3 regions of the Algibacter agarivorans genome follow, and region 2 is predicted to be linked to each of the others. Evidence: riboswitches for the same ligand, from Rfam matches in the RefSeq annotation. Region 2 holds a riboswitch; each other region holds the start of a gene.

Region 1 (10,775 bases), on a different contig from region 2:
TTATTTCATCATTTTAGTTGTTTTAAAACTTTATATTTAGTCTTTAATTTTTAAAATATTTGAAACATGTTTTGGTTTCATGAGGATTTAGAGCGACTTGAAAATGAAATAAATGCATTGGAATTTAATCCAAAGTTAGTTTTTTATGGTAGTTCTACATTTACTTTGTGGAGTGAATTAACTACCGTTTATAAGGAGTTTAACTCTGTTAATTTAGGTTTTGGAGGCTCTACTTTAGCAGCATGTACCTGGTTTTTTGATCGTGTTTTTGAAAATATAAAAGAGGTAGATGCTATTGTTATTTATGCAGGCGATAATGACTTAGGAGAGGGGAGGCACCCAGAAGAAGTTGTTTTGTACTTAGAAAGCTTATTAGCTAAGATTAGATCAAAATATGGAAATGTAAAGTGTACATGTATTTCTATAAAACCAAGTATTTCTCGTAGGCACTTGTTGGAAAGTATTCATTATGCTAACAGCAAGATAAAAGAATTAATGTCTAAAGCCCCTAATTTTTATTATGTCAATATCTATGATGTGTTATTGGATGAAAAAGGAGAGCCTATTGCAAAATATTTTGAAGAAGATGGTTTGCATTTTAATGTTGAGGGTTACCGGTTATTGTTAGATATACTGAAAGTGCATCCTGAAATATTTCCTCAAAAAATAATTGAGAAAGTATAGTTGAAGAAAGCTGTTAAGACTAAATTGGGGTTTGATGAAAAGGGAGTATCATAAATGGTATAGCCATAATCTTGAAAGAGATATGGAACTTCTTATATTTGGCTACTCTGGTGCTAAAGTTCTGTTTTTTCCTCCACGAATGGGGCGGTTTTATGATTATGAAAACTGGAAAGTTATTGCTGCGCTTGAGCCAAAAATATCAAATGGCGATTTGCAGTTGTTTTGTGTGGATAGCATAGATTTAGAATCTTTTTATAATAGTTTTAAGCATCCAGGGTATCGTATTTATAGACATATTCAGTATGAAAAATATGTTCTTGAAGAAGTACTTCCGTTAGCTAATTTAATTAATCGAAACAAGAATATTATTTCGGCAGGGTGTAGTTTAGGTGCATATCATGCCGTAAATGTTGCTATGCGGCATCCACATTTATTTTGTAAGGTTGTTGGGATGAGTGGACGGTATGATCTTACAGAATCTAAAGGTTACTTTAATGATTTGTTAAGTGGTTTTCATAATGATTTTGTTTACTTTAATATGCCTAATCAGTTTTTAAAAAACATTGAAGACCCTGATTTGATTCAGAAATTAAATAAAATGGATATTATTTTAGCTATTGGAAAAGAAGATTCGTTTTTACAAAGTAATTATACTCTATCTAATATTTTAAATGAAAAAGGAATATCTCATCAGTTTTATGAATGGGATAAAGAAGCACATAAAGCTAGATATTGGAGGAAAATGGTAGGTCTATATTTTTAAATTAAAATAAAAAGGCCATTATTCACTAGAGCATAGACGCCCACTCCGTTAAGTCCTCCCGACTTTGAGGAACACAAGCTTTTTCAATTAAAAAAGCGCATCGGTTAAAATGCGCTTTTAAGAATCCCAATATTTTAATTTTGGTGACTAACTCAAATAATTAAATAATTGTGGACTGTCCTAAATGTATGTTTGTAAAGTTTAAGTTTGTTTCTTCTGGATTTTGTATAAAATCTTCTATAAAATCGCCCACTTTTGTCGTGCTAATGTTATCGTATTTAGTATTTAAATCGGGCGTTGTTATATGAAGTTTTAATGATTTATCAACACCTTCTCTAACAAGAGCGGCTTCATCATATAACCCAAAATAATCTAATAACATGCCTGCCGATAAAATAGATGCAATAGGGTTTGCAATGCCTTTGTTTGCTGCTTTGGTGTAAGCACCATGGATAGGTTCAAACATGGCATGCTTATCGCCAATTGATGCCGATGCTAATACCCCAATGGAGCCCACAATAACGCTAGCTTCTTCTGAAAGGATGTCACCAAACATGTTTTCGGTTAAAATAACATCAAACTGTCTTGGGTTAATAATAAGTTCCATGGCAGCATTGTCAATATACATATAGTTTAACCTAACATTTGGATATTGCGGTGCTATTTCTTGCACGACACGCCGCCAAAGACGAGAGCTTTCTAAAACATTAGCTTTGTCTACTAAAGTCAGCTTGCGCTTTCTAGATTGCGCTGCTTTAAACGCTAGATGAGCAATGCGTTCTATTTCAAACCGACTATATCTACAGGTGTCTGTGGCAGTATTGCCATCTTCGCTAAGATGTCTTTCTCCAAAATAAATACCACCTGTTAATTCTCTGTAAATAAGAATATTGGTGTCTTTAATTTGCTTTACTTTTAATGAAGATTTATTTAATAAATCTTCATAGGCAATTACGGGCCGTATGTTGGTGTATAATCCGAGTTCTTTGCGAATGCCTAAAAGCCCTTGTTCTGGACGTATTTTAGCATTAGGGTCGTTATCGTATTTTGTGTCTCCAATGGCTCCAAATAAAACGGCATCTGCTTTTTTACAGATGTTGATAGTTTCTTCCGGTAATGGGTTCCCCGTTTTATTAATGGCACTGGCACCAACTAATGCTTTCTTAAAAGTAAATATATGATTGAATTCCATAGCTATAGCTTTCAAAACCTTAACGGCTTGAGCGGTAACTTCTGGTCCTATGCCATCGCCAGGTAAAACGGCAATATTTAATTTCATTCAAATTGGTTTAATTTTCCTTAAAAGGAAAAAGGAATTATAAATTAAACGGATTAGGCTTAATTAATGAAATTTATTCGATTAAGAGGAAACAATTTCTTTGTATACCTTACTGTTCTCAATTATTTGGTGGATATCGTTATCATCAACTTCTTTTTTCTTATCGGCAAAATCTAAAAAGTTAGTATAAATTTCGTCTAATTGAAGTTTGGTTAATTCGTATCCCACATTTTTTGCTCTATATGCCAATGCGGCTCTACCGCTTCTTGCCGTTAATACAATAGCAGATTCTGTTACACCAACATCTTTTGGGTCTATAATTTCGTAAGTTTCACGATTTTTAATCACGCCATCTTGATGAATCCCAGAACTGTGTGCAAAGGCATTAGCTCCAACAATGGCTTTATTTGGTTGGGTGTAAATACCCATACTGTCAGAAACTAATTGGCTAATACCATAAAGCATTTCTGTTTGAATTCTAGTATCAAGATTTAAGTAAGGATGTTGTTTTAAAATCATAACCACTTCCTCTAAAGCCGTATTTCCTGCACGTTCTCCAATACCATTTATCGTACATTCTATTTGACGGGCGCCATTAATGACACCTTCAATAGAGTTTGCTGTAGCAAGCCCTAAATCGTTATGGCAGTGACAAGATAAAATAGCTTTGTCAATACCTTTTACGTTTTCTTTCAAGTACTTGATTTTTGCACCATATTCATGCGGAAGGCAGTAACCAGTTGTATCTGGAATGTTTAAAACAGTAGCTCCTGCTTTAATTACAGCTTCGCAGACTCGCGCTAAATATTCGTTATCGGTTCTGCCGGCATCCTCGGCATAAAACTCCACATCTTCAACAAAAGATTTTGCATAACTTACCGCTTTAACAGCACGTTCTATAATGGCTTCTTGAGTCGATTTGAATTTGAATTTTATATGAGAATCAGACGTTCCAATACCTGTATGGATTCTTGGTGTCTTAGCATATTTTAATGCTTCGGCAGCTACTTTTATATCATTTTCTACAGAACGGGTTAACCCGCAAACTGTTGCATGTTTTACAATTTTAGAAATGGCTTCAACCGATTTAAAATCACCGGGGCTTGATACTGGGAAGCCAGCTTCAATAATATCCACGCCTAAATTATCAAGCTGTTCAGCAATAATTAATTTCTGTTCAGTATTTAGCTTACAGCCAGGGACTTGCTCGCCATCTCTTAGCGTGGTATCAAAAATTTGGACTTTATTATCAGACATTTATTGAAATATATTTTCGTATTGTTACACGAATGTATATTTTGGTTTCTTAAATAGAGAATTCAACATATTGTTTTTACGATGTTTAACTTCGTAATTACTTAATTAAATAACTGACAATAAGATAGTTAATGCTATTTTTACACCTATGACAAGAGAGCAAAAAGATAATTTGTTTGTTTTGATAAAGTCGTTGTCTAAATCTGAAAAAAGACAATTTAAGCTTTATGTAGGAAGATTGGGGGTAAATGAAGACTCAAAATTCTTGATGCTTTTTAATATTCTTGATAAACTTTCAGTTTATGACGAAGCTATTATTCTGAAGAAAGGTATAGTAAAAAAACAGCAATTATCTAACCTGAAAGCACATTTATATAAGCAGATATTAATTAGTTTACGATTAAACCCTTCGCACCAAGATATCAGAATTCAGATACGTGAGCAGTTAGATTTTGCAACCATTCTATATCATAAAGGGCTTTATAAACAAAGTTTAAAAATTTTAGATAAAGCAAAAAATTTAGCTATTTCGCATGAAGAAAAAAATGTGGCTTACGAGATTGTTGAACTTGAGAAAGTAATTGAATCTCAGTATATTACACGAAGTCTTAGTAACAGGGCCGACGAACTTTCTATTCAAGCTAAAGAGTTAAGTCAGCATAATGTATTGGCTAGTAAACTTTCCAATTTGTCGCTTCAATTATATGGGCAGTTTTTAAAAACGGGTTATGTGAAAAATAAATCTGAAACAAAACGTATTACCCAGTATTTCAATGATAGACTTCCTAAATATGATATTAATGATTTAGGATTCAGAGAAAAATTATGGCTTTATAAAGCACATTTGTGGTATAGCTTTTTAACACAAGATTTTTTGGCTTGCTACAAATATGCTTCTAAGTGGGTAGATTTGTTTTATAAAAACAAAGACATGATTGTTTTAAATCCAGTCTTTTTTTTAAGAGGAAATCATTATTTGTTAGAAGCGTTATTTTATTTAAAGCAGTATGAAAAGTTTAAGGAAGCCTTATTTAAATTTGAAGAAATAACCAAAGAAAAATGGTTCCCTTTTGATGATAATATTGATGGATTAGCCTTCTTGTATATTTACAATAACAAGTTTAATTTACATTTTATTGAAGGTAGTTTTGATGAAGGTTTACCTTTGATTGATGAGGTCTTAGAGCGTTTAAAGAATTATAAAGACCGTATAGACGAGCATCATATTATGGTGTTTTACTACAAGATAGCCAGTATGTATTTTGGTGCAGGCGAAAACAAAAAATGTATTTATTTTTTAGAAAAAATAATCAGCAACAAATCATTACAAATGCGCGAAGATTTGTTGTGTTTTTCTAGAATATTGAACCTTGTAGCGCATTATGAGGCTGGGTTAGATTATAACTTGGATGTTTTAATTAGAAGTACCTATAAGTTTTTGATTAAAATGGAGGACTTATATGAAGTGCAAAAGGAATTCATTAAATTTTTAAGAGGGTTGGGTGATATTTATCCTCACGAAGTAAAAGGTGAATTTATAAAACTTCATAAGAAATTGAAGGAGTTTGAAGATGACCCTTACCAAAGTCGTGCTTTCTTATATTTAGATATTATTTCTTGGTTAGAGTCCAAAATCCAGAATAAACCTATTGGATTGATTATTAGAAAAAAGTTTCAAGATAATATAGCGCGAAAATAAGTTTTTCTGAAATTTTCATCAAAAAATTTGGATATTAACTTTTTCTGAACGAATATTTGCATCACAAAGTTCAAACACGTATTGAAATGTTATCAAGAAAGGCGGAGGGATTAGACCCGTTGAAGCCTTAGCAACCCTTTACTTGTAAAGAAGGTGCTAAATTCTACTTAAACTACTAAATGTATTTAGTGTTTTAGATAGATAACCCAACGAAATTGCTGTATGTAGTTTCTAAAATCTTTTTAACATTTTTCTATAAAGTACGCTTCGAAAGGAGTGATTTATTATTAACCAACAGCCTTTTTTATCTCTCCTTTGGTGAGGTCGGAAATATTGAATATATTTCCAAATAAGGTCTAAAAAATTAGAAAAATGAGTGATCAAAAATTAGCAACAAACGCATTACATGCAGGGCATGACGTAACAGCAAATGGTGGAGCAAGGGCAGTGCCTATTTATCAAACAACATCTTATGTGTTTAATAACTCAGACCATGCAGCAAACCTGTTTTCTTTACAAGAATTAGGGTTTATTTATACAAGATTAAATAATCCAACCAATCAAATTTTACAAGATCGTCTTGCGGCCGTAGAAGGTGGTATAGGAGCCGTGGTATTTGCTTCAGGAACGGCAGCAATATCAACTGGATTACTAACTTTATTAAAATCGGGAGATCACATTGTCGCTTCAAGTAGTTTGTACGGAGGTACTTATAATTTGTTGAGTGTAACTTTACCAAGATTTGGCATTACAACAACATTTGTAGATGCTTCAAACCCTGATAATTTCAAGGATGCGGTGCAAGATAATACTAGAGCGTTCTTTGTAGAATCTTTAGGGAATCCTAAACTAGACGTTTTAGATTTAGAAGCGATTGCTGAACATTCCAAAGCAGCAGAAGTGCCTTTTATTGTTGATAATACAGTAGCAACTCCAGTATTATTAAACCCAATTAAGCATGGCGCAAACATTGTAATACACTCATTAACCAAATATATTGGCGGACAAGGAACATCTCTTGGTGGTGCTATTATAGACGCAGGAACGTTTAACTGGGCAAACGGAAAATTTCCTGAATTTACTGAGCCATCAGCAGGGTATCACGGATTAAAATATCATGAAGTTTTAGGAGCGGCATCTTATACTTTTAAATTGATTTTAGAAGGATTAAGAGATTTTGGTGGCGCTATAAGTCCAACAAACGCATTTAATATCATTCAAGGTTTAGAAACGTTGCCAGTTAGAATCAAGCAACATAGTGAAAATGCATTAGAAATAGCTAAATGGTTAGAAGCGCAAGACGAAATAGCTTGGGTAAACTATCCTGGTTTAGAAAGTAGTAAATACAAAGCTTTAGCGGATAAGTATTTACCTAAAGGACAAAGTGGTATCGTAACTTTTGGTCATAAAGGTGGTTTTGATGCGGCTAAAAAAATAGCTGATAATACCAAGTTGTTTTCGTTGTTGGCAAATATTGGTGATACAAAATCTCTAATTATCCACCCCGGAAGTACAACGCATCAGCAGTTGGACGAAGCAGAACAAGAATCGGCAGGTGTATCTGGTGATTTAATTCGTTTGTCTGTTGGTATTGAAGATATTGACGATTTAAAAGCAGATTTAAAAGCGGCTTTTGAAACGATATAATTAAATATAAACAAAAACAACAATTGAAGCATCCATTGCAACATATTAACATTGAATATTTTACTACACAAAGTAAAGTGTCTGTCCCTGAAATTAAGTTAAGCTATCAGGTTTTTGGTAAATCGCTAGGAAGTGCGCCTATTGTTTTGGTAAACCATGCTCTTACAGGTAATAGTAATGTTGCAGGAAAAGATGGTTGGTGGGAAGATTTGGTAGGCAACAACAAAGTAATTGATACTAAGCTTTATACTGTTTTAGCTTTCAATATCCCAGGTAATGGTTTTGATGGATTTGTAATTGATAACTACAAAGATTTTGTTGCTAGAGATATTGCCAATTTGTTTTTAATTGGTTTAAAAGCCTTAAAAATAGAAAAGTTATTTGCTGCTATTGGAGGCTCATTAGGTGGAGGCATTGCATGGGAAATGGCCGTTTTAAAACCAGATTTTACAGCCCATTTAATAGTGGTTGCAACCGACTGGAAATCTACCGATTGGTTGATTGCCAATTGTCAAATTCAAGAGCAGTTTTTATTAAATTCTAAGCATCCAGTACATGATGCCAGAATGCACGCTATGTTATGTTACAGAACACCAGAATCTTTTAAAGAGCGTTTTCAGCGTTCTAAAAATGAGGATTTAGAGATTTTTAATGTGGAAAGTTGGTTGCTGCATCACGGTAAAAAGTTGCAAGAACGTTTTCAGTTGTCGGCTTACAAATTGATGAATCAGCTTTTAAAAACCATTGATGTAACAAAAAATCGAAAAGCAGATTTAAATGTTCTAGAAAATATTGAAGCTAATATTCATATTGTAGGTGTCGATTCTGATTTGTTTTTTACTGCGGAAGAAAACAGGCAGACACATAAACAATTAGCGGTAACACATGCGAATGTAACTTACAACGAAATTAATTCGGTACATGGGCATGACGCATTTTTAATGGAGTACGAGCAGTTGGAAAAAATTATAGAAGGCATTTTTGTGCCAGATTCTAAAAAGAGAAAAATGAAAGTATTAAAGTTTGGAGGGAAGTCTTTAGCCAATGGAGAAGGGTTGAATAAAGTGATTTCAATCATTGAAAATAAAGTGCAGGCAGGCGAGAAAATTACAGTAGTAGTTTCAGCACGCGGTAATGCAACTGATGAACTTGATGCTATTTTAAACATGTCTCATAAAGGGGTGGATTATAAGGCGCAGTTAGAAGCCTTTAAAGATTATCAAAGAGAGCCGCTTAAAACGATTGATTTTTCAGAAGAATTTTCAATTTTAGATAAGCTGTTTGAAGGGGTTAGTTTATTACGTGATTACAGTAAGAAAACCAAAGATGAAATTTTGGCGCAAGGCGAATTATTGTCTGTTAAAATGGTTTCAGAATTACTGAATCAAAAGCAAATTAAAGCGCAAGCTACGGATGCTAGGCAACTCATTAAAACCGATGGCGTATTTGGTAATGCACAACCTATTTCGCAAGTTTCTAAAGACAATATCAAACAATATTTCAAACAGAATAATAGTGATACCATAAATGTCGTTACAGGTTTTATTGCATCAAATTCTAATAATGAAACAACAACGTTAGGTAGAAATGGAAGCAATTATACGGCTGCATTGTTGGCTAATTATTTAGATGCGGAAGAGTTGCAAAATTATACGCATGTTAGCGGTATTTATACCGCAAACCCAGATTTGGTTGAGGATGCGCAAAAAATTAGAGAATTATCATTTAGCGAAGCTAATGAATTAGCCAATTTTGGAACCACCGTTTTACACGCAAAAACCATTATCCCTTTAGTAGAAAAAAACATTAACCTTCGTATTTTAAATACCTTTAATTCAGATGATGAAGGCACATTAATTACGGCAAAACCAAGTTCAAAAGAAGTGACCTCGTTATCCGTTTTAGATAATGTAGCGTTATTGAATTTAGAAGGGCGAGGGTTATTAGGAAAAATAGGTGTAGACGCAAGAATTTTTAGAGCACTAAGCGACCATGGAATAAGTGTAAGCATTATTTCCCAAGGCTCATCAGAGCGAGGTATAGGATTAATTATTGATGCCGATCAAGCAACTCAAGCGGTTATTGCTTTAGAGCGTGAGTTTGAAAGTGATTTTTACTCGCAGGACGTTAATAAAATTGCAGTGGTTGATGATGTTGCAGTCATATCGATTATTGGTATTGAATTGAGTTCATTTCATAAACCATTTAATGCGCTTATAAAAAATCAAATAACGCCGTTGTTGTTCAATAATACAGTAACAGGTAGAAACGTGAGTTTAGTAGTTAAAAAGAGTCAGCTTCATAAAGCAATGAATGTGATTCATGGCGAGGTTTTTGGAATTTCCAAAAAAATAAACATCGCTATTTTTGGTCACGGCGGTGTTGGTAGCGCTTTGATTAATCAAATTTTAAAATCGAAAAACGATATTGAAAAACGAAAAGGGGTTAATCTTAATGTATTCGCCATAGCCAATTCTAAACAATTGCTTTTAAGCAAAAAAGGAGCGGGTACAAATTGGGAAGATGCTATAAAAACAGCTTCAAAGGAAAGTTCAATTGAAGATGTTATTGCTTTCGCGAAAGCGCATCATTTAGAAAATTTAATTGCCGTTGATAATACAGCGAGTTCAAGTTTCTATCAAAACTATGTGCCGTTAGTTGAAGCAGGATTTGATTTAGTGTCGTCAAACAAAGTAGCCAATACCGTGTCGCATGATTTTTATAAAGAGTTGCGCGTTCAATTAAAAGAAAATAATAAGCAATATTTGTATGAAACAACGGTTGGTGCAGGGTTACCATTAATCGATACCATTAAATTATTGCACGAGTCTGGTGAGAATATCACAAGAATCCGTGGGGTGTTTTCAGGTACGTTGAGTTATTTGTTCAATAGTTTTTCAATTGAAAATAAACCGTTTAGCGACATTATTCAAGAAACTATTGATAAAGGGTTTACAGAACCAGATCCAAGAGAGGATTTTTCAGGAAATGATGTGGCAAGAAAGCTGTTAATTCTTGCTAGAGAGTTAGATTTGCAAAATGAATTTGAAGATGTTTCAGTTCAAAATTTAATTCCTGAAGCCTATCAAAATATTTCTGTGGATGAGTTCTTAAAACAGTTATATGTTTTAGATAACCAATATCAGAAAATAAAAGATGACCAAAAAGAGGGACATGTTTTAAGATATGTAGGAGATTTATCGGGTGATTTATCACAAGACAAAGGGAATTTAGAAGTTAAATTAGTATCCATTCCAGAAGATAGTACCTTAGGACATGTAAAAGGTTCTGATGCTATTTTCGAAATATTTACAGAAAGTTATGGCGAACAGCCAATAGTAATCCAAGGCGCAGGCGCAGGAGCAGAAGTGACAGCACGTGGTGTTTTTGGTGATATTTTGAGGTTGTCTAAGCATATCAATTAAATTTTCATTCCCGAGAAGGCG
Region 2 (10,775 bases):
TCTGACACAAAAACACCATGGAATATGATTTCCCACTGCCTTGACTGTGCCAAAAGACACCCAGTTTTTGTGCATCTTTTATGGAGATAATCCCATCTTTAGCCTTTTGTCTTGTTTCCTGGAAATGGTTAATAGCCTTATTTACTCCTATAAATTGATGGTTACGTGCTACTAGCTTAGTAATTGAACCTATAGAAGTATCAAACAGGATGAAATTCTCAAAAAGGTCTAACAATCTGCTCTTTTCACAGGTGCCTTTAATGATAATATCTAAGCTTACAACGCCTTCATCTTCTTCTGAAATACGCTTCCAATCATTAAAATGCTCATATTTAGAACTGATAGAACCTACTTTGCTTTCTATACCATTACTTATAATTACGAAAGCATTGCAATGAAATATTTTAGGAATAGTATTTTTATAGTCTTTTAAATTCTTTTCATAAGCTGCCCTAAGCTTTACATTGATACCTTTTAGCTCAATGAACACCAACGGCAACCCATTAACAAAACCAACAACATCAGGACGTTTTTTTCGTTTAGATTTACCCTCCATCCATAATTGTTGTACCGCTATGAAGTTATTGTTTTCAGGAGTTTCAAAATCGAAGACCTTAATTTTTTTATTGCGGACAATCTCTCCTTTAGCGTCCTTATACGTTACAGAAATACCATCTTTTAAAAAGTTGTATTTATCAAAGTTAATTTCTACCAGACCTTTGGCTGCTTCATCACTATTAATAGTTTCATACGCTAAATCATAAGCTTGTTGGGGCAGGTTTGGGTTAAGTGCTTTTATGGCTGAATAAAACCGAGTTCTTAAAATAACATCTGCTTCGCTATCTCTGCCCAGAGTTCCATGTTCTCCAAATGTTTCCCCTTCATACACATTAGCTACTTCCCAAGTTAATTCCTGGAAAATATCCATACAAGGTTGTTCTATCAATTGGTCTTCTGAATAGTCTTTAATCATTTTACAGGATAATGTTTATTCATAAATTTCACAATGGGTGCAAATTGTTCTGTGAACGGGGTTATATTTCTTATTTGTTTTGGAATGCATTTAAAACCAACTTCTCCACAAGGAAAATAACCAACCCATTCTGCACTAACATCAGGATGCTTTTCGGAAAACAGCTTACTCGACACATCGAAATGACTCCCATCTAAAGTGTTCCAAGCATGAGCAACTGCACGATATCTGTTATCTTGTAAAATCATCATAAACCCTTCAATGTATTTAATATCTCTTTCAGGATTATTAGCAACAATTAATCTAGCATTATCTGTACATCTGTTTATTTGAGTTCCTTCAATATTCAAATTTTCGGGTAATTCTGAAATCTCTATTTTCTCAAATGATGTGTTATATTTTAAGGACTCCATCATAGTTCTATAGTTCTATTCATTAAACGGGGCAATAAGATACTTCTTGCTGCTTTTAGTTTTTGGTTTTGAAATTTTAATACAATTCTATTTTCAATTATTGGTCTATAAATTAAATTGAATTGTTCAACAATAGACTTTGTTGGTGTAGTTACCATATACTGTACTATATCTTTGGTGTTGAAATATTTTTGAACAGCTCCTTTACTTCTTTGATGCATTTCACTAATAAATCGTTCATCAGATAAAGAGGCGTTGATATAACAATAATCAATATATTCAACTTTAGACCTAAGTCGCCCAACTCTTTGATTAAGAACATATTTATCATTCTCGTCAATTATTCCAACTTTTGCTAATATGCCTAACCTTGCTGTCATATCAGTCATAGCTACAACAATATCATATTTTTTTAAGTAGTATCCTTCTTTTTCTTGATATAAACTCTCACTAATATATTTTTCCTTACCTGATAATACAAAATCTCCACTTTCACTAATATTTCCTAAATCTACCACAACATAAGGCGTTTCTTCTTCTGAATATCCTTTTGTATAGAAAGCAAATCCATTTTTGAACTCATATATTTCATCCAATCTTTTCATACTCCACCCCACAGGAAGCCCAGTTTCCTCATTTATAGGCGTGTTTTCATGACCAGGGAAACGCAGTTTTACAAACCACTCTTTGTAAATGTTTTGAGCTGCTTGTTCTAATAGAGTGATACGTTTTAGGTTGTTTTCTATTAAATCATCATAGACACTTAAAATATCGGCTAAGCGTTTTTGGGTTGAGAGAGGAGGAATTTCAAATTCATAATTTTTTATTTGAGATGGGCTAATATGAGGGACACCGACACCCCCCTGAATGTTTTTGACGTAATTTTTAAAACTATCTGATGAGATTACACACCTTAAAAACTTCTCATTGATAACGCTCTGTTTTGCTACTAATCTTCCAATTCTTTGAACTTGTAGGGATTTTGGGTCGGAAGTTTTTATCATAGCATATTTCAAGCTACCACCAACATAAGGTCTATCCATCGCCAAAACAATATCTCCCGCATTTAATAGAAATCTTTCCAGCCCATTAAGGTTCTCAACTTTCCAGTACTTAGATTTCTCCCATAACACCTCGCCCTTACCTAAATTTTCTCCTTTAATTAGAGGGATATCATTTTCATTTTCAGTAAAGAATTTACTTTTAAAAGCATATCCATTTGAAAACTCAATACATTCACCTAATTTAGTTTCTACCCAACTCATAAGCCTAATTCTTCTAAATTGGATTGTATTTGGGCAGCTAACACATTGGCGTTCGCATTCAACTCTTTTAGCTCTTCTTTAATAATGCCCATTTCGGTTTCATAATCAAAATCGAGGTCTATTTGGTCTTCAACACCCACGTAACGCCCAGGTGTTAAGCAATAATCATTGGCTTCAATTTCAGCCCTATTCACTACTTTACATAGCCCTAATACATCTACATATTCCCCGTCAGGAAAACGACTTATAAGCCATTCTAATTCGGCTTCACTACCATTGGCTTTATAGTTGTCAACTAAACTATTGTAGAGTGTATTATCACCTCTATACAAGCTCACAATAGCGTGTATGTTTTGTAAGTGCTCTTCGGTAAAATCGTGTATGGCAGCACTCACTTTTCTGTACACATTTCGCAAATCTAACATTAAAGTCTTGTCTGCTTTTAAAGTATCTTTCTCCTTGGCTCTATCAAAAAACCATAATGTACATGGTAATGACAAACTATAAAAGAACTTAGTTCCTATTGACACCATTACATCTACTGCTCCTGTATCTACTATGTCTTTACGGATGAGTTTTTCGCTATGTCCTGCATCAGATGCAGAGGATGCCATAACAAAACCTGCTCGACCAGTTTCATTTAAATAGCTATAGAAGTATTGTATCCATAAATAATTGGCATTGTCGTTATTGGGTAATCCAAAAGGTAATCGGGCATCATTTTTTACGCTCTCTTTGCTTTTATCTACACCATCGACATTAAACGGTGGATTTGCCATTACAAAATCGCATTTACCAACCAACTCATGTTTATCTTCATAAAAGGTATTGCCTTGCACTATGGTTGCATCTAGCCCATGTACTGCCATATTCATTTTAGCCAACTTGGTATTGGTATCCGTTTTCTCCTGCCCATAAAAAGTGACCTTATTAGCAGCTTCAAATCCTTCTTCTTCAATAAAATGAGCTGTTTGTACAAACATACCTGCGCTACCCACAGCAGGGTCGAACACCGTACCATGGTCTGGCTCAATAATATTTACAATGGTTTTAACCAAAGATGGAGGCGTGAAAAACTCCCCTCCTTCTTGGGCACCACTCATGGCGAACTTGTTCAGGAAGTATTCGTATATCTGCCCGAAGGCATCTCCAGGCATATGGTCTAATGCTTCGTCGTTAAATATTCTAATGAGGCGTTGCAGAAGTTCTTTTTCAAAAAGATTGTAACTCTTTGGCAAAACCCCAAGCAAGTCTTCATACTCCGCTTCAATATTACGCATGGCTTCATTTAGGTATTCTCCTAAATCGCTACTGTCTGGTAAATCTACAATAGTATCCCACCTGGAATCTTCAGGTAAGAAGATGGCTTTAGCATCTAAAAAGTCATTTTTAGTCATAGTCCTTACTCCTCTTGTAGGATGCACGGGGAGCGTTTTCTCTATTTCTTCCTTAGCAATAACAAAGCGGTTATGTGCGTGTCTTAAAAAAATGATTCCCAAAACTGGGAAACTGTATTCGGTGGCGGTAAGTTTACTATTAGCTCTTAGGTCATCTGCTGCTTTCCATAATCTGCCTTCTAAAGCTTTGAGTTGTTCTCCTGTCATTTATTGTAGGTTGTAATTTATTGTATAAATTTAAACTAAATCAGTTTAATACATGGTGTCTAAGTGACTCCCTTTTTTTATTTTTTAAAATCTGTTAGATACTCTCCTAAATCACCATTTTTGTTATTTTGATTTTTCTCATGATTTAATATATCTTCATCAATATTTCCCAAGTATTGGCTTAAATCCGATGAAGAAGATTTCTTGATGACACCCCCTTTATTTCCCAACACCCTTCTCTTTTCTTCCTCGTGTTCTCGTTTAATCTTGGATAGTTTCTCTGCTTCTAGCCTTTCTTTTTCTAGTCTTTCTTTCTCTCGCTTCTCTTTCTCTTTTCGAGTTTTTTCTAGTTTTTTACGTTCCTTTTCTCTTTGAATTTTTAAAAGCCTTCTTTTTTCCTTCTGATGTTCTTCTTCTATTTTTGCAAGTCTTTCTCTTTCTATTGCTTCAAGTCTGTCTTTCTCAAGTTTTGCAATTCTATCTTTCTCAATTTTATCGAATCTCTTCTTTTGCTCATCAAAATATTTTTTTCTTATTAATTCTATCAACCGCTTGGATTCACTTTCTTTATATATAGAACTAACATTTTCTTTAAAATTCAAGGATTTTAATCTTTCGATTAATGCTTTTATGCTTTCTTCCTTTTCTTCATAAATCTTTTCAATACCTATTGCTTTAATTAACCATTGTTTTTCTTCTTCAATCTTTGCTAATCTCTCCTTTTCTTGGTCTATTAATCCTTGTTCTATTCGTTTTGTTTCAAAATCCCGATACGAAATAAACCACCAGACATTCAAAACGATTATAAAAAACCCAAATACCAAAGTATATCTATAGGTTCTTACTAAAGCATTAAAGATTTGTTCTTCTTCATTTTCTTGATTTTCTTGATTTTCTATATTCTTAAGTAAATCTGTACCAGATGACTTAAGTAATTCAATATTATCAATGCTAACAATTTTGCCGTCATTGTTTAATTTAACATTAAGTTTTGAACGTACAGTTGATGTATAACTTTCATTCTTCAATTTATAAACAAACTGGGTTGTTAAAATAAAATTAAAGTTATTTAACCTCTTTGTCTCTAATAAATAATTTCGTGAATATTCAACTTTCTCCCAAGCCTTTTTATATGATTTTTCTAAATCATACCTACTTACGTTTTTTTGATTCCAATAAGTCTTTACAGGATAGGAATATGAGTTTAGAATTTCATCTATATTCCTGGAGTCTTCATGTTGCAGAAACTTTCTTAACCCAATAGAGTAATCTGGAGGGGTTAATGAGATTGAAATTAGAATAGCTAAAAATAAAACCGCATTGAGAATATAAAATTTAGAGTTATTATATTTCATGCTAAACTTAGTTATTTAAAAACTCCGAAACTTCACCTTTTAATTGAACCAGGTCGTTGTAATTTTTTTTGGACTTAGTTATTCTTGAAGCCAAATCTGTAGCTTTCTTCCTTTTTCCAGTGTCTTGAAATTTATCAGGATGGACAGCAGTAATTAACTCTTTATATAAAGTCTTACTTTTACTAATACTATCAACGATGTTTTTAGCAGAGGATTTATAATCATCCCCATCATTTAGAATTTTTCGTCTTAATTTAGCTCTTTTAGTCCTTTTTCTAATCAGTATAACTGAAATTGGCACAAGTACCATTAACAAGGCTGTAGTTAATATAATTTTTTTTATCATTGACTATTGTATCATGTAGTCATCTATATTACCAAACTTTCTTAATGGTATTTGAAGACCTACTGTTGAATTTTCCCCCTTTACAATTAGAGTATCATAACCAACAGCCATAAGCTTTCTTACAAAACTAGGACTCTCCAGAACATACCCAGATATTTCAAACAAATCAGTATCAGTTAAATAATCATCATTCAATATGGTTATTTTAAATCCACTTCTAGGATAAATAGTACTTAAAGCATGACCAAATCCAGGCTTCCCAGGAGAGGTGGTTACACTACATTTTCTGTTAATTTCAGAAGTTAAAAATGCGTATTCAAAAACCCTATTAAATTCACCTAAAATTCTAACTCTATCAAGGTTTCCTTGAAGAACAACATCAACTACTCGATTGATTATTTTTTTTATTGTTGTAAAAATATTTGATGCCATATTTGAAAATTAACCTTAAGTGCAGCCAATATACAAAAAGGTGTCAGAAATTAAACATGGGAAAGCGTAAAATAAAATAAAAATATCGTCCAATATTTACAAGTTTTTGTGACCCAAAACTGAAAACCAGAAGAATTAGGCTAAAAAAGCACTTTTTTTTAACCTAAAAAACACCCAAAACAGGTCATTTTTATAGCATGCAATGTTAAAATTAAGTTAAACTCATTTTCATATTAACTAAGACAAAAAACTCATTTTATTAACATATTGATTATGTGATAATTACGTTTTACATTAGCTAATCCAAATTCACATTAACTAATTCAATTTCAGTACTTTAAGACGTGTTTTTTGAGCGTTTTATTGTTTTATCTTTAGAGTATAAGATTTGAGTGCGCATTCAACTTATCCCAAAAGATTCAGGCATATAAAATCCTGAACAAAAGTTGAATTATTAAATACATATAAAATGAAAAGAATACTTTTTGAAGGCTTGTCTTCAGACGAGCTTATAGGACAGCTTTGCTCAAAAATTAGCGAAATAATAGAGAGTTCAAAGCAAACAGACAAACAAGAACCAGAAGCACTTTTAACCAGACAAGAAACAGCTGAAATGCTTAAAATAAGCTTGCCCACTCTAAACAATTGGACAAAGGCAGGTGTATTAACATCTCGATACCTTGGTAGAAGAGTGTACTATAAGAAATCGGAAATTATTACCAATTTAAAAGAGTAAAAATTATGATAGATAATATAAAATTCAGAATAACAGACGCTGACAAATTAAGGTTTGAAAGTGGTATTGAAAATAATGACCTCATAAGCTTAAAATCACCATTCGATAGATTTACAGGAGAAGCTAGTGATTACCCCAAAGTTGGAAAATTGGAGAATCTAGAAATAAGGATTACTCAGAATCAAGCAATCGTTAAGGGCAGTATACATAAATACTATAATCTAATAACAGGAGCTGGAAACCAAAACCATAGCGATTTTAGTTTTAAACAATGTGAGTTTGCTATAAACAATCTTTGTGACACGCTTCAAATAAATAAAGAGGAAACTATAATTACCAATTTAGAATTCGGCTTTAATATTACAGTCAACAAAGACCCTAAGATTTTAATTAATAAACACATACTCATGTATGACCTCAAAGACCATAATAGAAAACTTAACTATAGAGGGAAGGGAAGTTATAAAGAATTTGAAAAAACAGATTATAGTTTAAAGCTCTATGATAAGGGAAAGCAATACTTAGTTATTGATAAAAACCTATTGAGAGTAGAGCTGAAAATTACAGGCTCTAGATACTTACATAAAATGGGCATAATTAACCTCAATCAATTGGGCAATTATGCTTTTAAGAGCTTGTTCAGTGCGTTTTTAAATCACTTCAATAAAATAATGATTGTTGATTCACTTAAAGCACCAGAGGGCGTTAGAGAAGACCAAATATTTTTGTTCAAAAATTGCATCAATCCGAATCATTGGAGCAATATTAAAAGTGAAGAAAAAAAAGAAACCCTCAGAGATTTTATAAAACTAATTAAGAAGTATAACCAGAATAAAATCCATTCTGTTTTAAGAGATGATATCATTAAGAAATATTACCTTCTTATGAATATAAAATCATTACAAAATGAGTAATTATATTAAAATGTCAATTATAAGACATACTACAATTAAGTAAACTATAATCTTATTGCATCAGGAACGCTTTTAGCGTACCAACCTAGCACAAAAGCAAAGGTGGTTTAGAATGCGGACTTCGTCAAAAAAATGACTCTTCCCCTATTCGTGTTCCTGGTGTGATTTTAATTCTACAAAAACTAATAAATCAGTTATGGAAAACAATAATCAAAATGAAATTCTTATAAACTTCAGAAAAGAAACACTCAACTTTAACCTCACAAAAATGGCTAAAGCATTACAAATTTCACCAAACGAACTATTTAATTTTTTTGAGAAAAGAAACACCAACCCTAGAACAATTAAAAAGTTAACTGATAGTCATTTTAATCTCTTAGCTCATTTCATCTTAGAAAGATTAGATGAAATCAATCCAGAAAATCATAAGATTAATAAAACTGAAGCGGAGATTAAAAAAATCAGAAAAGACAAAAGAGCAAAAAAGCGAAAGGGATTAAACCTAAAATCAACCCAAACTAGTATTTATGACAGATTACGAAATTACAAACACACTCCTTATATATTCAAAAATAGAATGAGATAAAATGATTCAATATTAATGGAACCATCTATTTCAGGTAAGTCCTCTAACATGATGGTTTCATCATTAAAAACAACTACAATTCTGTTTTGTGAAAGCTCATTCATAAGTTCTTTTGCAATAAAACTTACTCCATTTTTAAACGACTCTTTTTCAATTGGAAATTTAGGGTAATTAATAAAGCTTAAAGTAACCTTAGTACTTAATAAAATACCGTCTCTTTGTTTTAGCTTTTGTTGCGCTGCTGCTAATTTATTTTTAAGCTCAATTACACTCCAAAACTCTTCAGAATACCCCTTATTAAGTCCTATAGTTATTTCCGCCTTTAAAGTTGGAACAGTTACTTTATTTATGTTCATTTAATATTTTATTTATATGTCCCTGGCGAAGACCCTTACCTCAAACCCAAAAAAAAGCCCGTTTTCACACCATCAAAAAGCCCAATTTTATGCTCATTATGTAGGTATTACATTTTTCCTTTAATGGCTTGTTTTAGCTCCATTCTTTTTTTAATATAAATTATCAAAAATATTAATACCAAAACTGGATATAGAACACAAAAAATGACTGCATTTACCTCGTAGTAGGACATCCCTAATAGATTAGCTAAATTTATTATAAAATCTCCACAGTATACAAATATTTCATTCACTATATCATTCATGGCTATGGTTTTAAAGCTTTAATTCTATAGCCCATTCCTATTGACTTTACCAATAAATAGAACATCAATAAAGGAATTAGAAACACTAAGAATACGACATTCATAAACTGGTAATTATTACCCGAATGCAATGATTTTATCATACCAAAATACACAGGGTCTATGTATTTAAAAAAGGGCTTGGCATATTTGACATGATTAACTTTGCAATGGCTAGTTGTCTCAATATAACAGTACCAGGAGCATTTATCCTTTTGCACCTTACTTGAATTCATGGCTTTAACACCATTTAACTGATACGGCTTATCCTGGAGACTTGGTCTTACTGATTCATTGACTATAACCATTATTAAAAACGGCAGCATTAATATTGAGGTATACAAAAAGAACCGCTTCACATTATTATAGTTTTGAGACAAAGGAGCATTAAATATTACATAATGGGGTAAACTAATAGTTTATGCTATGCTTTAATCATAATTAATATAGGTAATGTCTGGGTCTCTATCTTCTCGTGCTGCTCTTCCATACCCACTGCTTAAATTACATCTGAATATGTCTTTAATTTCACCATTTTCCTCTTGAATGTTGTATGAAAAAGCAGGCTTTCCAATATTAGGCTTAACATAGAACTCATGGACTTTAGCTCCTATAAAACACATTTCGCATTTGCCCATAACTAATTTCACCTCTTTTATCCCTTCTCCTTTTAGATAATCGAATTGAGTCTTCATAGATTGTAGAAACCTGTACTTATCCAGTTCTTCAAAATACTGGTCTTCATCAATAAGAGGTTCAAATATGGATGCATCCAAATTCTGGCATGCTTTTATGAAGGTCTCTTTTATGAATTGAGAATTGGTCTTTGACTTGATTTTAAGCTTTATGAGTTCATCAACATCGGAATTTTCTATTGCGAATCGAGTCCTGTAATCTGTAAATAATTCAGCAATATTATGAAGCTCTTTTTGTGTTGCTATATTCGAATAGTTCAACAATTCTTTATCCAGTGCTTCCGACTCTTCAACAACTCCAGAAACGTTTCTGTATTTTTCCAGAATCAACTTTATATGTTTAAGCGTTTTTAGCTTTTGGTCTATATTATCCCAAGCCTTTTCACTTTTAAGGTAATCTTCGCTGTCCATAGTTCCTTCATTCATGTGAAACCTAAACTTACCATGGTGTATACGTAGAACTTTGGTGGCTTCTTTTTGGGTGCTGTCAATTTCCTTTTCAAGTTCATGGAAAACAGTTGAGGTTTTAGTCTGAATATCGGTTTTATTAAGCATATTGCAATTATTATTTAATTCTATATAGACTGTGAATCTTTGCTTAAATTTCGCACCAGAATACTAGTGGAATTAAGCAGAGTATAATATTTATCTCAATGAATCAGCAACACTTCTAATCAGATTTGGTGGCAAAATAAATTAAAGCTATAATAACAATTAGCCCAGTAATAAAGCCAAATTGCCCTCCAGATTCTTGTT
Region 3 (10,775 bases), on a different contig from region 2:
AAATCAAATTTCACATTAGAACATGTTGAATTTGTTTGATCACAAATTAAAGCTTCTCCATCATTATTTTCAATTGTAGTAAAAGAAACAGTACTACCGTTTATAGTATAAGTTCCTCTTTCATAACCAATATTATTATTCTCCTCTATCCATTGGATACCAAAGTATCGATTATCAGGTAAAAACAAAAAAAGAGTACTATCACCAAGCTGCCATGCACCAACAATATCGGAGCCTAAATTCAAATTCATGGTTTGCGTAAGATGAGCTCGAGTTTCTACTACCGAGATTAAACTAGTATTTGTTGAACCTGAATTGGAAATTAGGTTAATAACATCTGGATTGTTTTCAAATGCATCAGAATCAACTGAAAAATTAATTGCTTTAGCAAAACTAGCTGCTTGACTTGGTATTACTATTCCATTTTCGGGGTTTCCATCAGCATCCAAAGTTTGGAGTAATCTGGCAACATTAGTAGCTGTATTATTTTTAACCTCAGTAGTATTTGCCAAATACATGGGTGTTATAATTTCGGCAGCTGTAACAGGAGGAAAGGTCAAACTACCTATAGAAAATGTTACTGTTTCTCCTTCAACATATTTAAATTCTCCTTTTGAATTTGTAGTACCAGACTGTGTGGCTGTTGCATAACTTAAATTTTCTACTGTACTATCTAAGAAAACACCTGTGATTAAGTCAGGTGTTTCTTTAACATCTTCTTCATTATCACTTTGACAAGAAAAAATTAAAGCACAAAATGTAAATAATAATAATAATGTTTTTTTGAAGATTAATTGCTTTTTCATTTTTGGTTGGTTTTAATTTTATTAAGATAATAAAAAAAATAGAACTAAAAACTATTCAAAAATTAATCGGCCTTTATAAACCTCTTCAACATCAATTATGGGTGGCACTTTTACAGAAATTACATTGCCAATGCCTCGAATTATCCCTGTAATTTCCTGTTGTGGATTTACAATCATATCGTTTGAACTTCTATTTGACACCCTAACTTTTTGGGCTATTAAATGTCGCCCTTCAAATCGAGAAGTGCCTGCGGCAAATGTAATATTCAAATTATCGGTTTGTCCAGAAATGTAACCTACCGATAGATTATTAAATACCAAAGTGAAATTAATATTATCTATTTGCAATCTAAAATCCCCAACATTAAAAGCTTCAGGAGCACTAAAATCTTCAGACAAAACAGTTAAACTAGGATAACTTAAAACACCATCAGAACTTATCTCATATTGTGTAGAACTTCTTATTTCAGTAATATTAGGTGATGTAATATATACTTTAGTAATGCCATAATCTCTAACATAGTTACACGCATTATTATCCGTTAACGTTAATCTGCTATCAACAACTTCAGCAATAACGTCATTAATTAAATTCTTTCCTGTTTCAATAATTACACTTTGAGTTGCACCCTCTTTAATAATTAACTCAATATCTCGATTTACCAAAATTTTATCAAAACTAGAAAGCGTTGCCTCCTGTTGTATAATGCTTCCTGCCTTTTGAAAACAATCACCAGCATCTTCACTATCGCACCCGATAATTAAAAAGAATAATAAAATATAAACTAGTTTTTTCATAATCGTACACCCAATCCAAATTCAACACCTTCAGCTCTAGCACCGTGCGCTTTAAGTGTTAATGCGCCAAACAATTTTTTGAAAAAATAACGTTTCAAACCAATACGCACATAGACTTTTCCTTCAAAATCAAAAGGATAATATACATAATATCCAAGTTGTGTTACTAACGACGTTTTATTAATAAATAATTCATGTCCTGCAAAAACACCAACACGTTTATGATCCTCATTGCCCAATACATTTTCTTCAGGAAACGAGACACTTTTATAGTAAATAAGTTCTTTTAAAAAATTTGAAAAGAAAACATCTGTACCCAATTGCAATGCACTAGATTTATTAATCCGTTTATCAGCATAAGCAGATAGCACGTACATGGCGTACTGCCCGCTGCCTGCAATATCACTTTCATTAATTCCCGTTCTAAAAACTAAATTGTATTTAATAGGTTCAGAAAAAGCTTGATCCGCCTTTTTATCTAAGGTTTTTTGGTATACCAAATTCTCATCATTCAAACTATAATTAACTCCTACATTAAATGTTATAGAGTTAGTACCATTGTTTGGCGATTTCACATTCGCATTAGAATAATGAATCAATGAAAACCCTGCTTGTAAACCAAAATCATCAAAAACACGCTCCTTTTTATAATTCAACATCACATAGGTACTACTTCCAAACTTGGAACCAAAAGCTACATTTTTAAAGTTAGTTTCTCTGTGATACGGATTGGTATTATAGGCCATGCCTTGCCCAATACGGAACATCAAATTTCGTTTTAAAAAGTAAAAATTGTAATGTGCATAAAGCGACATATTGTTCCCTAAAACATCATTCTTCATGTTTTGATAGGCCAACGAAAACCCATAATCTGGATAATTAAACCGCTGTTCCCAGTCTTCAAAACCGTATGTTTTTTTATTCCAACCTAAAATAACACCTTCAGGATGTCCTTTAATCAAATGGAGAATTTCATTGTTGTGAAGTGCAATATTCCCTCGAAAGTAGTTAACATCAATATACGACGTATGCGTCTTATCTTGAGAAAAAGAAAAACTAAAAGCTAAACAAAAAACACATAAAAATAATTGGCGCATAAATAATTTAATTATTAAAATAACGCCGATGCAATAGCTTTTATATTATCACTTTTGCCCATGGAATAATAATGCAATACAGGTACGCCTGCCGCTTTTAATTCTTTTGATTGCTGAATAGCAAATTCAATACCTGCTTGTCTAACAGCCTTATTATCCTTACAGCCTTCAACAGCATCAATTAAATCTTGCGGCAAATCAATTTTGAATACCTGTGGCAGTAATTGTAAATGACGTTTTACCGCAATAGGTTTAATTCCAGGAATAATAGGCACGTTAATACCCATTTCTCTAGCCTTATCAACAAATTCAAAATATTTTTTATTATCAAAAAACATTTGAGTCACCACATAATCAGCTCCAGCATCCACCTTTTCTTTAAGACGTCTTAAATCAGTTACTAATGATGGTGCTTCCATATGTTTTTCAGGGTAACCTGCAACACCAATACAAAAATCAGAATTATGCTCAACCACAACGTCATCATGCAAATATTGACCTCTGTTAAGTTGAGCAATTTGAGATACCAATTCACTAGCAAATGCATTCCCTCCCTTTACAGGCTTAAAATAAGCTTCATCCTTCATTGAGTCTCCTCTAAGTGCCATGACATTATCTAACCCTAAATAATGACAATCTACCAATACATATTCAGTCTCTTCTTTAGTAAATCCACCACACAACAAATGCGGAATAGCATCCACATTATATTTATGCATAATAGATGCACAAATCCCAACGGTACCCGGTCTCATTCGAGTAATTCGCTTATCTAAAAGTCCATTACCTTTATCAATATACACATATTCCTCCCTAGACGTCGTCACATCAATAAAAGGCGGTTTAAACTCCATCAACGGATCTATATTATTATATAAATCCTGAATATTTTTACCTTTTTGAGGTGGTATCACTTCAAAAGAAAACAACGTTTTCCCTTTGGCGTTTTTTATGTGATCTGTTACTTTCATCAGTTATCTTTTGTCATTCCCGTGAAGGCGGGAATCTCATCAATATTATTTTTATTTTTTCTTAGCCCCGATTCCGATAACTATCGGAACACGAATGATTTCTTTTAAGCTATTTTTCTGGGCGTTACCACAAGGGTCGCGCTTTCCGTTACAAGTCCTCGCACCTCCTTCGTCGGGCTGTGGGCTTTCCACTGCAATCCCTAACGCGAAAAACCCACACCTAGCCCCTCCGAAGGAGGGGAACTCTTACTCAACTCTTTTTTTCCAGACCTTTCATGTTTTTTAAAAACATGAAAGGTCTCAACGTTTTTCTATCCACAATCCATTCCTCACTTTCGGCGAGGTTAGGAGGGATTTTTATTCAGCTAAAGTAGGATGCAACCACTTTCTAGCTTTATCTTTTGCTATCCCTTTTCTGGTGGCATAGTCTGTTACTTGGTCATCTGTAATTTTACCCAAACCAAAATATTTAGCTTCAGGGTTTCCAAAATAATAACCCGAAACGGCTGCAGCTGGCCACATCGCTAAACTTTCGGTTAATTTTACGCCTATTAATTTTTCAACCTCAAGCAATTCCCAAATGGTTTCTTTTTCTAAATGGTCTGGACAAGCAGGATAACCTGGTGCTGGACGAATGCCTTTATAACTTTCTTTAATTAAATCGTTGTTAGATAAATCTTCATTTGCAGCATAGCCCCAATGTTTGGTTCTTACTTGTTTGTGTAAATATTCAGCAAAAGCTTCTGCAAATCTATCCGCAATAGCTTGCGCCATTATCGCATTATAGTCATCCTCTTTATCCCTATAACTATCGGCTAATTCTTGCGCTCCAAATATTCCAACACAAAATGCGCCCATATAATCTGTCTTACCAGAATCTTTTGGTGCAATAAAATCTGCTAAAGCATGGTTAGGAACCCCTTCACGTTTTTTTAATTGCTGACGTAACGTTCTAAAAACAACAATTTCCTTACCTTTTTTCTGAACAGAAATATCATCTTCATTAATCGAGTTTGCTTCAAACAAACCAAAAACGGCTTTAGGCTTCAATAATTGTTTTGCAATAATATCTTGAACCATCTGTTGCGCTTCTTCATACATCGTTGTGGCCTGTTCGCCAACAACATCATCCGTTAAAATATCTGGAAATTTACCATGTAAATCCCAACTTCTAAAAAACGGACTCCAATCTATAAACGGTACTAATTCTTTTAGACTTAACTGCTTTAAGATCTGAACACCCAATTCCTTAGGTTTTACAATTTCAGAAGTTTCCCAATCAATTTTATATTTTCTATCTCGTGCTTCATTAATCGATATATAAGATTTCTCTTTACCGCGTTTTAAAAACTTGGTTCGGAATTCATCATAATCCGTCTTCATTTTAGCAACATACTCATGAGATGTTTTCTTATTCAACAAATCACCTACAACCGTTACCGCTCTTGAGGCATCATTTACATGAACCACAGCGTTTTTATACTGCGTATCAATCTTAACCGCAGTGTGCGCTTTAGAGGTTGTTGCGCCACCAATTAGTAATGGCAATTCAAAATTCTGACGCTGCATTTCCTTTGCTAAATACACCATTTCATCAAGCGATGGTGTGATTAATCCAGACAACCCAATAGCATCAACACGTTCTTTTATAGCTGTATCAATAATTTTTTCAGGTGGTACCATAACCCCCAAATCAACTATTTCGTAATTATTACATGCCAAGACCACACTCACAATATTTTTACCAATATCATGCACATCGCCTTTTACAGTTGCCATTAATATTTTACCAACAGGCTCTTGTTTATCGCCTTTTTCAGCTTCAATAAACGGATTTAAATAACCAACCGCTTTTTTCATCACACGGGCAGATTTTACTACTTGTGGTAAGAACATTTTACCAGCGCCAAATAAATCCCCGACTACGTTCATTCCAATCATCAAATTACCTTCAATAACTTCAATAGGTTTATCTGCTGCTTGTCTAGCTTGCTCTATATCTTCAATAATAAAAGCATCAATCCCTTTTACTAAAGCATGTGTAATTCTATCTTGCAATGGATTTTCTCTCCATGATAAATCCAATCCTTTTTCTACTTTCGAACCTTTAACGGTTTCTGCAAAATCGAGTAAGCGCTCAGTAGCATCGTCTCTTCTATCTAAAATAACATCTTCAACATGTTCTAATAAATCTTTTGGTATATCATCATAAATCTCTAAAAGTGCAGGATTTACAATGCCCATATTCATACCTGCTTGAATGGCATGATATAAAAACACCGAATGCATCGCCTCACGAACGCCATTATTACCTCTAAAAGAAAAAGACACATTACTCACTCCTCCACTTACTGAAACATTCTCTAGATTTTGACGAACCCAACGTGTTGCTTCAATAAAGTCAATCGCATTTTTGCGGTGCTCTTCCATGCCTGTTGCAACAGGAAAAACATTTAAATCGAAAATGATATCTTCTGAAGGAAAACCAACTTTGTTAACCAAAACATCATAGGAGCGTTTTGCAATTTCTATACGTCTTTCATAATTATCAGCTTGTCCATCCTCATCGAAAGCCATGACAATAACAGCAGCTCCATAGCGTTTTATTTGCTTAGCTTCCCAAATAAACTTGTCTTTACCTTCTTTAAGTGAAATAGAATTCACAACACATTTACCTTGTACCACTTGAAGACCAGCTTCAATGATTTCCCATTTTGAACTATCAATCATGATTGGCACACGACAAATATCAGGTTCGGCAGCAATCAAATTAAGGAAACGAATCATCGCTTCTTTACCATCAATCAATCCATCATCAAAATTAATATCGATAATTTGTGCTCCACCATCTACTTGATGACGAGCAATGTCTAAAGCCTCATCAAATTTTTCTTCTTTAATTAATCGTAAAAATTTGCGAGAACCAGCAACATTAGTACGTTCTCCAACATTTATAAAATTGCTGTTTTCGTTCAAAACCAAAGGTTCTAAACCAGACAATTTCATGTATTTTGTTTGTTTTATTTTCATTACTTATAATGCTCTACTGTTGGAAATGGGTCATAAAAATGGTGCAATAACGCTTTCCATTCTTGGTATTCATCTGACTTACGAAATCCGATTTCATGATCTTCAATCGTTTCCCAATTCACTAATAATATATATTTATCGTCTTGCTCAATACATTTTTTAAGTTGATGTGAGATGTAACCTTTCATTGAAGATATAATTTTTTCTGCTTTTTGAAAACTAGTTTCAAAATCTGGAGAAAGACCTTCTTTTATATTTAATGTGGCTACTTCTAAAATCATATCTTTACTTAACGAGACCCTTTGACTGTGCTCAAGGCGACAGCTTCACGTGGTTTGTATTTTGCCGCTATGTTTGCAATTTCTCTAATATGTTCTGGTGATGTTCCGCAACAACCACCAATAATATTGATTAAATCCTTTTTTAAATATTCTTCAATTTGTTCACCCATTTCTTCTGGCGATTCATCATATTCTCCAAAAGCATTTGGTAAACCTGCATTAGGATGTGCTGAAATTGCAAAATCAGTTTTAGAAGCAATCGCCTCTAAATGCGGTTGTAATAAATTTGCCCCTAAAGCACAATTGAATCCAACAGATAATAAAGGAATATGTGATACTGAAATTAAAAACGCTTCAGCAGTTTGTCCAGACAAGGTTCTACCTGAAGCATCTGTAATCGTTCCGCTTAACATAACTGGAATATCTATACTTCTTTCATCTTTTACTTCTTCAATAGCAAATAATGCTGCTTTCGCATTAAGCGTATCGAAAACCGTTTCAACTAATAGTAAATCTACACCACCATCAACTAAAGCTTCAACTTGCTGTTTGTATGCTATTCGTAATTCATCAAAAGTCACCGCTCTATATCCTGGGTCATTTACATCTGGCGACATACTAGCCGTTCTGTTTGTTGGCCCTATAGAACCTGCAACAAAACGTGGTTTATGTGGTTCTTTAGCAGTGAATTCATCAGCAACTTCTTTAGCGATTTTAGCAGATTGATAGTTGAGTTCATAGACCAAATCTTCCATTTGGTAGTCTGCCATAGCAATTGTGGTTCCTGAAAACGTATTGGTTTCAACAATATCTGCACCTGCTTCAAAGTATTTTCCATGAATGGTTTTAATGGCTTCAGGCTGTGTAATAGACAACAAGTCGTTATTACCCTGTAATGGTGTTGGGTAATCTTTAAAGCGATCGCCTCTAAAATCTTCTTCTGTGAATTTGTAAGCTTGTAACATGGTACCCATGGCGCCATCTAAAACTAAAATTCGTTCTTTTAATGCTTGTTGTATATTTGACATTTGATCTTTATTAGCTGCATGTCATCAAGAAAAGCTAAGGATTACTTTTCGTTATCTTTCCAATACTTTCATACTAGTAGAATTTAGCACCTTCTTTACAAGATAAAGGGTTGCCAAGGTTTCAACGGGTCTAATCCCTCTACCTTTCTTGATAACACTAGTACGTTAATGAACTCGCGAACAAAAGTACTAACTATATTCCTTTATTCACACTTATTTTATAAAAATTGTACCCTTACTCAAACAATGTTGACGACAAATACCTATCACCTCTATCGCAAATTATGGCTACAATGACACCTTCTTCAATTTGTTCTGCGATTTTTAAAGCACAATAGACAGAACCGCCACTACTCATTCCAGCAAAAACACCTTCTTCTTTGGCTAATTTTATGGTTGTTCTTTTGGCATCTTCTTCTGAAACATCTACTACGATATCAACCTTTTTAGGCTCGAAAAATTTTGGCACATACTCTGGTGACCATTTTCTAATCCCAGGAATTCTTGCACCATCTGCAGGTTGTGCTCCAACAATAGTGATAGCTGGGTTCTTCTCTTTTAAATATGTTGAAACTCCGGTTATAGTTCCAGTTGTTCCCATGGCAGACACAAAATGAGTCACATTTCCTTTAGTTGCTTCCCAAATTTCTGGACCAGTAGTTTTATAATGCGCTTTCCAATTATCATGATTTTCAAACTGATTTAACAACGTGTAGCCTTTTTCATCTCTGAGCTTAAAAGCTAAATCTCTTGAACCTTCAATACCAACATCAGCAGGTGTCAAAATCACCTCAGCGCCATAAGCCCTCATCGTTTTAACGCGTTCTTCAGTAGAATTCTCAGGCATGATTAATACCATCTTCAATCCCAATAGTTTTGCGATAAAAGCTAAAGCAATGCCTGTATTTCCGCTAGTAGCTTCAACTAAAGTGCCTCCTATTTTTATATCACCTCTTTTTAAGGCTTCATTAATCATGTTGAACGCAGGCCTGTCTTTAACACTTCCTCCAGGATTATTACCTTCTAATTTTAGAAACAATCTTACTCCCTTTTTTGAAATAAGATGAGTTGCTTCAACCAATGGTGTATTGCCTATCTGACCAATAATACTATTTTCGAATTCCATTTTTTCTTGGTCTTATTTTAATTTCAGTTTGATAGGTTACTAATGAGTTTTCAGGAACAGATTCCGTAATCCAAACGTTAGCACCAATTATACTATTTGCTCCTATGACGATGTCTCCTCCCAAAACAGTGGCATTAGCGTAAATGCATACATTGTCCTCTATAGTTGGGTGTCTTTTTGTGGATGCCAAACTTTTAGATACCGAAATACCGCCTAAAGTTACCCCTTGATAAATCTTAACATCTTTACCGATAATAGACGTTTGGCCAATTACAATCCCTGTACCATGATCGATATAAAACGACTCGCCAATGGTTGCTCCAGGATGAATATCAACTCCTGTAATACCATGAATATACTCACTCATCATTCTTGGTAAAATATGAACTCCAAGCTTATATAGGGCATGACTCAATCGGTAAATTGAAATGGCATAAAAACCAGGATAAGCCATGTAAATTTCAGCTAAAGAATGCGAGGCTGGGTCATTTTTCTCAAATGCAATAGCATCTAAATCCAGTTTTCTTCTAATCTCTGGAAGTTCTGTTTTAAATGTTGCCCAAATGCCGCTACCATTTTCTATCTCTAATTTAGACAGTATTTTAAGAAATGTTTTTTCTAAATACTCCTCATGAACTTCTTCTTGTTCACAATCAAACAAGGAATAAAACAATCTTTTCGTGAATGTTTTTGCTGTATCTTTAAGGCAAACGTTATAACTTTTCATCTTTTAAATAAAAATACCTACAAGATTTTAAAAACCTTGTAGGATTAGAAAATATATTTGTTTTTAAGACCCGTAAGATATTAAAAACTTAGCAGACCTTTCAAATTAATTTATTGCTTGAACAACTGCCTTTGGCGCTTCTTTACGTGATCCGTCAAAACCATCAATTCCACTAACCGTTGTATATTTTAAAACATATTTTTTTCCTGGATTGATAATTCTATATGCGGCTTGACACATTAAAGTTGCCTCATGGAAACCACAAAGAATTAATTTCAATTTCTCTGGATAGGTATTCACATCTCCAATAGCAAAAACACCTGGAATGTTCGTTTGGTAATTTAATGAATTATCCACTTTTATAGCGTTCTTCACGATTTCTAATCCCCAATTTCCTATAGGCCCTAATTTAGGCGACAAACCGAATAATGGAATAAAATGATCCGTTTCTTTTTTAATAGTTTCCCCATCTCTCACATAACTAACCGCTTCAATTTTACCATCACCATGCAATTCTTTAACCTCTGCTGGCGTTACTAAATTTATTTTACCAAGCTTGGTTAATTCTGCTACTTTTTCAACAGAATCTAAAGCGCCTCTAAATTCATTTCTTCTGTGAATTAAAGTCACTTCTGAAGCTATATCGGTCAAAAAGATACTCCAATCTAATGCAGAATCCCCTCCACCAGAAATAACTACTCTTTTACCTCTGTAAAACTCAGGATCTTTAATAATATATTCAACCCCTTTATCTTCATAATCAGCAATCCCTTCAATAGCTGGTTTTCTAGGCTCAAAAGACCCTAAACCGCCTGCAATAGCAACTACTGGAGCTTGATGCTGCGTACCTTTATTAGTGGTAACAATAAACGAGCCGTCGTCTTGTTTTTCAATGGTTTCAGCACGTTCTC

The links. A riboswitch is a leader RNA that binds a small molecule or an ion and turns the genes downstream of it on or off. The one in region 2 is predicted to bind S-adenosylmethionine.
Region 1: linked by a shared signal. The riboswitch ahead of ABD935_RS10440 (O-acetylhomoserine aminocarboxypropyltransferase/cysteine synthase family protein) and the one ahead of ABD935_RS00800 (hypothetical protein) in region 2 are both predicted to bind S-adenosylmethionine.
Region 3: linked by a shared signal. The riboswitch ahead of ABD935_RS10510 (homocysteine S-methyltransferase family protein) and the one ahead of ABD935_RS00800 (hypothetical protein) in region 2 are both predicted to bind S-adenosylmethionine.

The regions. Positions count from the first base shown of each region.
Region 1 is NZ_BAABJJ010000030.1:62,968-73,742, forward strand. Features, by position in the region: gene ABD935_RS10415 (GDSL-type esterase/lipase family protein) at 67-684, shown strand; gene ABD935_RS10420 (esterase family protein) at 719-1,447, shown strand; gene leuB (3-isopropylmalate dehydrogenase) at 1,608-2,726, opposite strand; gene ABD935_RS10430 (2-isopropylmalate synthase) at 2,808-3,983, opposite strand; gene ABD935_RS10435 (hypothetical protein) at 4,132-5,682, shown strand; SAM riboswitch class I at 5,769-5,890, shown strand; gene ABD935_RS10440 (O-acetylhomoserine aminocarboxypropyltransferase/cysteine synthase family protein) at 6,055-7,329, shown strand; gene thrA (bifunctional aspartate kinase/homoserine dehydrogenase I) at 7,353-10,754, shown strand.
Region 2 is NZ_BAABJJ010000001.1:162,272-173,046, forward strand. Features, by position in the region: gene ABD935_RS00755 (type I restriction endonuclease subunit R) at 1-973, opposite strand, end outside; gene ABD935_RS00760 (hypothetical protein) at 970-1,389, opposite strand; gene ABD935_RS00765 (restriction endonuclease subunit S) at 1,386-2,651, opposite strand; gene ABD935_RS00770 (type I restriction-modification system subunit M) at 2,648-4,255, opposite strand; gene ABD935_RS00775 (hypothetical protein) at 4,333-5,610, opposite strand; gene ABD935_RS00780 (hypothetical protein) at 5,618-5,956, opposite strand; gene ABD935_RS00785 (hypothetical protein) at 5,960-6,388, opposite strand; gene ABD935_RS00790 (helix-turn-helix domain-containing protein) at 6,858-7,124, shown strand; gene ABD935_RS00795 (hypothetical protein) at 7,130-8,038, shown strand; SAM-I-IV-variant riboswitch at 8,091-8,180, shown strand; gene ABD935_RS00800 (hypothetical protein) at 8,235-8,624, shown strand; gene ABD935_RS00805 (hypothetical protein) at 8,597-8,980, opposite strand; gene ABD935_RS00810 (hypothetical protein) at 9,756-10,574, opposite strand; gene ABD935_RS00815 (hypothetical protein) at 10,690-10,775, opposite strand, start outside.
Region 3 is NZ_BAABJJ010000030.1:82,641-93,415, reverse strand. Features, by position in the region: gene ABD935_RS10540 (hypothetical protein) at 1-806, opposite strand, end outside; gene ABD935_RS10535 (head GIN domain-containing protein) at 858-1,604, opposite strand; gene ABD935_RS10530 (acyloxyacyl hydrolase) at 1,601-2,701, opposite strand; gene metF (methylenetetrahydrofolate reductase [NAD(P)H]) at 2,716-3,672, opposite strand; gene metH (methionine synthase) at 4,030-6,702, opposite strand; gene ABD935_RS10515 (antibiotic biosynthesis monooxygenase family protein) at 6,702-6,983, opposite strand; gene ABD935_RS10510 (homocysteine S-methyltransferase family protein) at 6,992-8,011, opposite strand; SAM riboswitch class I at 8,060-8,169, opposite strand; gene cysM (cysteine synthase CysM) at 8,247-9,137, opposite strand; gene epsC (serine O-acetyltransferase EpsC) at 9,121-9,864, opposite strand; gene ABD935_RS10495 (NAD(P)/FAD-dependent oxidoreductase) at 9,970-10,775, opposite strand, start outside.